Regions from separate parts of the Streptomyces sp. NPDC006259 genome, predicted to be linked through region 1. Evidence: riboswitches for the same ligand, from Rfam matches in the RefSeq annotation. Region 1 holds a riboswitch; each other region holds the start of a gene.
What was found. Region 1 has a riboswitch for cobalamin ahead of ACFYO5_RS00320 (cobalamin biosynthesis protein). Riboswitches for the same ligand answer to the same signal wherever they lie in the genome.

Region 1 (2,252 bases):
CCGTCATCCTGGCCTCCTCCCACCTCGGCTTCTCGCTCTCCACCACGCACTCGGTCTCCGGCTCGGTCATGGGCGCGGGTCTGGGCCGCAAGGGCGGGGTGGTCCGCTGGTCGACCGCCACCAGGATGTTCGTCGCCTGGGGCCTGACGCTGCCGGCCGCGGCCCTGGTGGCCGCCCTCGCCGAGTACGTGACCGGCTTCGGCAGCTGGGGCACGGCGCTCGTCGCGGTGTTCCTCATCGCCTCCAGCGCCGCGATCTGGAAGCTCTCGCGCCGTGAGGTCGTCGACCACACCAACGTCGTCGACGTCGACGAGGAGCCGGCCGGCGTGGTGACCGCCGCCATCGCCGCCGTGGCCCCGCCCCCGGCGGGCACCGTCACCGACGACCTGACGGCCACCATCCCCGCGCCCGTGGCGGAACCGGCCCTGCCGGCCACCCCCACCGTCACCGCCGTCTGAGCCCCGCCCCCACCGGTACGAAGGAAGAAGCAGCATGAAGATCGACTGGGCGGCTCTCGGCTCCGTCTTCGGCGTCAGCCTCCTCATCACGGTGGCCCTCGTGGCCCTGTTCACGCTCGGCATCATGGGCCTGTCCCGCCGCGAGCGGGCGACGGCCGAGGGCGGTTCCGCCACCCTGGCGGTCACCGGCGCCTACGCGTGCTTCGCGGCGTGCGCCGCGGCGGTGGCGTACGGGATCTCGCTGATCGTTGCCTGACGGACGGCACGCACACGCACACGTGGGGCGCGGGACGGATCACCGTCCCGCGCCCCACGTGTGCGTGACGGCCGTGACCGGAGGCATGTGGGGTTCTGCACACTGTGCTGTCGCAGGTCAACGGCGAGTTGACGGCCCTTCCGGGACCATGGTGGACTGCCGGGGCCATGTACGGCGTCAGAAGAGGAAGCCGGTGTGAATCCGGCGCGGTCCCGCCACTGTCACCGGGGGTGAAAACCCCGGGAGCCAGGAACTCTCGTCGCCGGTCTCGTCGAACCAGGGCGTGGACACCCTGAGTGAGGACATATCGCCATGCTCGGCTGCCGTTCCAGGTCCGCCACCAGGTCGCTGCCCGACCCGTCGGCCGGCTGAGCCGGTGGGTGCCGATCGCCGCTACGCGTACGGTGCCGCCGCCGGCCTCCTGGGGGACCTGATCCTCGGCGATCCGCGCCGGGGCCATCCGGTCGCCCTGTTCGGGCGGGCCGCTGCCGCCGTCGAGCGGGTGCTGTGGCGGGACCACCGCGGGTGGGGCGCGCTGTACACCGCCGTGTGCGCCGGCGGCGCCGTCGCTCTCGGGGCCGCCGCCACCCGTGCCGTACGCCGCTCCCCCGCCGCCTCCGTCGCGCTGACCGGCGCCGCCGCCTGGGCCGTCGTCGGCGGGACCTCGCTGGTGCGCGAGGCCCGGACCGTCGGACGGGCCCTGGAGGCGGGGGACATCGAGGGCGCGCGGGCGAGGCTGCCGCATCTGTGCGGGCGGGACCCGCAGGCTCTGGACGCCGACGCGGTCGCCCGCGCGGTCGTCGAGTCCGTCGCCGAGAACACCTCCGACGCGGTCGTGGGCGCCCTCGTGTGGGGGGCCGTCGGCGGGGTGCCGGGGCTGCTCGGGTTCCGGGCCGTGAACACCCTGGACGCCATGGTCGGCCACCGGTCGCCGCGCCACCGTCGGTTCGGGTGGGCGTCCGCCCGGCTGGACGACGCCGCCGGATGGCCCGGGGCGCGGCTGACCGCCGTACTCGCCGCCGTCGCCGGGGACGATCCCCGGGGGGCGGTGCGGGCCTGGCGGGCCGACGCGCACCGGCATCCCAGCCCCAACGCCGGTCCCGTGGAGGCGTCGTTCGCCGGTGCCCTCGGGGTGCGGCTCGGCGGGACGCTGTCGTACGGCGGGCGGGTCGAGCACCGGCCCGTGCTGAACGGGGAGCGGGGGCGGCCCGTCGAGCCCCACGACATCGAACGTGCCGCGCGGCTCTCCCGCCGGGTCGGCCTGCTCGCGCTCGGCGTCACGGTCGCCGCGCGCGTCATCACCGCGCGCGCCGTCGCCGCGGGAGCGAAGGGGCGTACGTCATGAGTGGGGGTCTCCTCGTCGCCGGCACCACCTCCGACGCCGGCAAGAGCGTCGTCACGGCCGGGATCTGCCGGTGGCTGGTGCGGCAGGGGGTCCGGGTCGCGCCCTTCAAGGCGCAGAACATGTCCCTCAATTCGTTCGTGACCCGTGAGGGCGCCGAGATCGGGCGGGCGCAGGCCATGCAGGCGCAGGCCTG
Region 2 (2,252 bases), on a different contig from region 1:
GGGACCCGGTAGGCCCGCCACAGCCGGCGGACCGGCACGCCCGCCGGGCCCAGCAGCAGGGCGAGCGCCGTCACCAGCACCAGGGCGGCACCCGGCCAGGGCGGCAGCGAGATCGCGAGCAGGGTCAGACCGAGCCCGAGCACGGCCTTGTCCACGGGATGACGGCGGCGCCAGCGGCTGCTGTGCGCCGCCGCGTCGATCGGCAGCACGAGCGCTCAGACCCGATCGTGGCGGGAGGCCCCGTCCACGGGGGCCCGAGCGGCGTCGTCGGCTCCCGCCCCGTCCCCGTCCCGCTCCTCCTCCAGACGGGCCAGTGCCCGCTGTTCGCCCTGCCGGCGCCCCCGGCGCACCCCGAAGTAGTAGGCGAGGACACCCGCGCCCAGGGCCGCCTGGACGGCGAACAGCGCCGACTCGATCTCCCCGGACGGCGGCTCGTACAGGGGCGAGAACCACGGCTCGTAGTCCGGCTCCAGTTCGGTGATCGCCGTCTCCGCCTCGCTGTCGGAGCCGGTGAACGGCTGCTCCTTGTGGTCGCCGAGCCCCAGGGCCAGCGGGAGCACCGCGAGCGCGAGGACGGCGAGCAGCAGCAGGAGGTTGATCCTGGTGTTGCGTCTCACCGGGCCACCGCCCCGGTCGTGTCCGCCTTCCGCCCGCCGGTCACCAGCACGCCCAGCCGGGTCAGCTCGCCCTTGCTGGACTGCACGAGGAGACGCATCACCAGAACGGTGAGCAGTCCCTCGCTCACCGCCAGCGGGATCTGCGTGACGGCGAAGATGGACCCGAACTTGCCGAGCGCGCCCAGGAAGCCGCTGCTCGGGTCGGGGAACGCCAGCGCGAGCTGCACGCTGGTCACGCAGTAGGTGGACAGGTCGGCGACGAACGCGCCGCAGAACACCGCGACCATCAGCGGCACGTCGTAGCGCCGCAGCAGCCGGTACAGGCCGTAACCGGCCCACGGCCCCACGATCGCCATCGAGAAGACGTTGGCGCCGAGTGTGGTCAGGCCGCCGTGCGCGAGCAGCAGCGCCTGGAAGAGCAGGGTGATCGTGCCCAGCACGGCCATGATCGGCGGCCGGAACAGGACGGCGCCCAGACCGGTGCCGGTGGGGTGCGAGCAACTCCCGGTCACCGACGGAAGCTTGAGCGCGGACAGGACGAACGTGAAGGCACCGGCGGCGCCGAGCAGCAGCGTGCTCTCGGGATGCTCCCTGACTTCACGGTTGAGCGACCGGGCTCCGTGGACGACGAAAGGCGCCGACGCGACGCTCCAGGCGACCGCGTGCGCCGGAGGCAGAAAACCCTCGGCTATGTGCATGGCTGAGCAGACCCTCTCCAGCACCTCGTGGATGGTTGACGTGCCTTGGCCGGTCTCCTGGCTGACGGGTACCACCGCCCGTGCTCCGCCTTCCCGGGTCCGTGAGGACCCAGTGGCTGCCCGCGAGGGCCGGAGCCGGACTTCCCGATCACAGTGGCGAGGGCCGCACCGGCATCACACCGGATTTCCCGTTCACCAAGGCCTGGTGACAGTAGTGCGAGGACAGGGGCGGTGACAAGCGGGACCGGGGGCGCACGGGCGGCGGACACGGGGTGTCCCCCCGGCGCACACCCGCCGCGCCGGGGCCACCGCGGCGGCGCCGGTCAGCGACCGTGCCCGTCCGGGCACACCACCGGAGCGTCGCCCCGCGCCCCGGATCCGCCGCGGTGCCCGGCCGGTTCGCGCAGCACGGCACGCGGGACCTCGGCCGCCGGCAGCGGACGGGTCGAGCCGATCGCCCGGACGAGGACGGCGTCCCCGTCCGTCTCCGCGCCGGGCGAGGCGAACGCGTGGACGCCGTCGCTGACGAGGACCGCCGTCCGCAGGGCGCGCTCGGCGGTGACGCAGCTGTTCATGAGGGGGACACCACGACGGAAACACCGTTCCTGCGCTCCGCGGCCCGGCTCGGCGGCCGGGGTGTCCCGCGAACGCGCGTGCGGCGCCGCCGCTTCGGGGAGTGAGGAAGGGCGGGGAGCCGCCAGTACCCTGGCGGTCGTCCCAGTGTCTGCGAGAGGGTGACCGTGACTGCCTTCCGCCACCGCCCCGACCCGGACGAGGTCGCACGGGTGACCGCGACGGCCGCGGAACTGCTGGAGGTGCTGTGGGGACGGGCCTCGACGGCGCCCGCGTCCGCGTCCCAGCTGCGCGTGCTGTTCGTCCTGGAACACCAGGAGGGCATCAACCTGCGCAGCCTCGCCCACTCCCTCGCCTCCACACC
Region 3 (2,252 bases), on a different contig from region 1:
CTCGGTCTGCTCGCCCTGCTGGGCTTCATGGCGATCGCGGCCGGGGTGAAGGTCTCCAACGGACAGCTGGCGATCCCGCAGTTGTTCGAGGACATGTTCCCGGACTGGTTCGCGGGCGTGGCGTTCGCGGCGATCGGCATCGGCGCGCTGGTGCCGGCCGCGATCATGTCCATCGCGGCGGCGAACCTCTTCACCCGCAACATCTACAAGGACTTCATCAAGCCGGACGCCACGCCCAAGGAGGAGACCCGCGTCTCCAAGCTGGTGTCGCTCCTGGTGAAGGTGGGCGCGCTGGTCTTCGTCCTCACCATGGACAAGACGGTGGCCATCAACTTCCAGCTGCTCGGTGGCATCTGGATCCTCCAGACCTTCCCGGCCCTGGTCGGCGGCCTGTTCACCCGCTGGTTCCACCGCTGGGCGCTGCTGGCCGGCTGGGCGGTCGGCATGGTCTACGGCACCTTCGCGGCGTACGGCGTGGCCTCCCCGACGCAGAAGCACTTCGGCGGCTCGTCGAAGGAGATCCCCGGCATCGGCGAGATCGGGTACATCGGCCTCACCGCGTTCCTGCTGAACGTGGTGGTGACCGTGGTCCTGACGTTCGCCCTGAAGGCGCTGAAGGCCCCGGAGGGCGTCGACCAGACGTCCCCGTCGGACTACACGGCGGACGCCGGCGACCCGGGCGTCCAGGTGGAGCTGCCTCCGGCGACGGCGGGGGCGGGGCACTAGCGAGGGGACCGTTCCCCGCGCGTTTCCGGCAGCGGGCCGTCGAGGGCAGGTCACCTCGGCGGCCCGCCGCCGTACGCGCTCCCGGCGCCGCCGGTGCCGGGACGACTGGGCTCCGTGCCCTGCGGGTTGACGCTGTGAAGCCAGCCCGACACAACATCTGGGGGTCGCGCGGCAGCCCGACACAAGATGTATGCTCATGCTCGCTGTCGTCGCAGGGGAATCCGGTGCGAATCCGGAACTGTCCCGCAACGGTGTACTTGCGTGCGTTCCTGTCCATTCGCGCACGCATGGTCAGTCCGAGCACCTGCCGGCAGCGCACCCGGTCCGTCCGGCTCGGGTGCCCTGACGTCCGGGCCTCGCGGAATGGGCCGGTGGACGCGACGCGCCCCGCGTTCGTGTGCTGCCCGCTGCCCTGTGCGAGGCCCCCGCCGAGCGAGGGAGAGCCCCACGTGACCATCGCGCCAGCCGAACCGGTTTCAGCAGCCCTGGAGACCGACGGTCCCGGAGCCGCGCTGCTTCGGACGCTGACCGAGCTGACCGCCGACCTCCCGGACGCCGACCCCGGCCGGGTCGCCGCCGCGGCCCTGCGGGGCCGGTCCGCGCGGGCGGACGAGTCGGAGCTGCGCGAGCTGGCCACGGAGGCGGCCGCCGGTCTGATCTCCGAGGACCCCGCCTACTCCCGGCTGGCCGCCCGGCTGCTGACGCTCGGCATCCGCGCGGAGGCCGCCTCCCAGGGCGTCACCTCCTTCACCGAGTCCGTCGCCGTCGGCCACCGCGAGGGCCTGATCGCCGACCGCACGGCCGCGTTCGTGCGGCTGCACGCGGCCCGGCTCGACGCGCTGGTCGACCAGGGCGCCGACGACCGCTTCGGCTACTTCGGCCTGCGCACCCTGCACAGCCGGTACCTGCTGCGCCACCCGATCACCCGCAAGGTCGTCGAGACGCCCCAGCTGTTCCTGCTGCGAGTGGCGAGCGGCCTGGCCGAGGACGACACGACGAGGTCCGTCGACGAGGTCGCCGCGCTCTACACGCTGATGAGCCGCCTGGACTACCTCCCGTCCTCCCCCACTCTGTTCAACTCCGGCACCCGGCACCCGCAGATGTCGTCCTGCTACCTCCTCGACTCCCCGCTGGACGAGCTGGACTCCATCTACGACCGCTACCACCAGGTCGCCCGCCTCTCCAAGCACGCCGGCGGCATCGGTCTGTCGTACAGCCGGATCCGCTCGCGCGGGTCGCTCATCCGGGGAACGAACGGGCACTCCAACGGCATCGTGCCGTTCCTGAAGACGCTGGACGCCTCGGTCGCCGCCGTGAACCAGGGCGGCCGGCGCAAGGGCGCGGCCGCGGTCTACCTGGAGACCTGGCACTCCGACATCGAGGAGTTCCTGGAGCTGCGGGACAACACCGGCGAGGACGCCCGCCGTACGCACAACCTCAACCTGGCGCACTGGGTGCCGGACGAGTTCATGCGCCGGGTCGACGCCGACGGTCGGTGGTCCCTGTTCTCCCCGGCCGACGTGCCC

Region 2: linked by a shared signal. The riboswitch ahead of ACFYO5_RS07155 (energy-coupling factor ABC transporter permease) and the one ahead of ACFYO5_RS00320 (cobalamin biosynthesis protein) in region 1 are both predicted to bind cobalamin.
Region 3: linked by a shared signal. The riboswitch ahead of ACFYO5_RS19815 (ribonucleoside-diphosphate reductase subunit alpha) and the one ahead of ACFYO5_RS00320 (cobalamin biosynthesis protein) in region 1 are both predicted to bind cobalamin.

Annotation. Positions count from the first base shown of each region.
Region 1 covers NZ_JBIAHY010000001.1:60,401-62,652, forward strand. The annotation lists gene ACFYO5_RS00310 (anion permease) at 1-458, shown strand, start outside; gene ACFYO5_RS00315 (hypothetical protein) at 493-714, shown strand; cobalamin riboswitch at 857-991, shown strand; gene ACFYO5_RS00320 (cobalamin biosynthesis protein) at 1,091-2,059, shown strand; gene ACFYO5_RS00325 (cobyric acid synthase) at 2,056-2,252, shown strand, end outside.
Region 2 covers NZ_JBIAHY010000002.1:206,304-208,555, forward strand. The annotation lists gene cbiQ (cobalt ECF transporter T component CbiQ) at 1-209, opposite strand, end outside; gene ACFYO5_RS07150 (energy-coupling factor ABC transporter substrate-binding protein) at 216-617, opposite strand; gene ACFYO5_RS07155 (energy-coupling factor ABC transporter permease) at 614-1,315, opposite strand; cobalamin riboswitch at 1,345-1,530, opposite strand; partial or broken gene ACFYO5_RS07160 (phosphatase) at 1,639-1,848, opposite strand; gene ACFYO5_RS07165 (MarR family winged helix-turn-helix transcriptional regulator) at 2,050-2,252, shown strand, end outside.
Region 3 covers NZ_JBIAHY010000004.1:713,052-715,303, reverse strand. The annotation lists gene mctP (monocarboxylate uptake permease MctP) at 1-726, shown strand, start outside; cobalamin riboswitch at 910-1,053, shown strand; gene ACFYO5_RS19815 (ribonucleoside-diphosphate reductase subunit alpha) at 1,176-2,252, shown strand, end outside.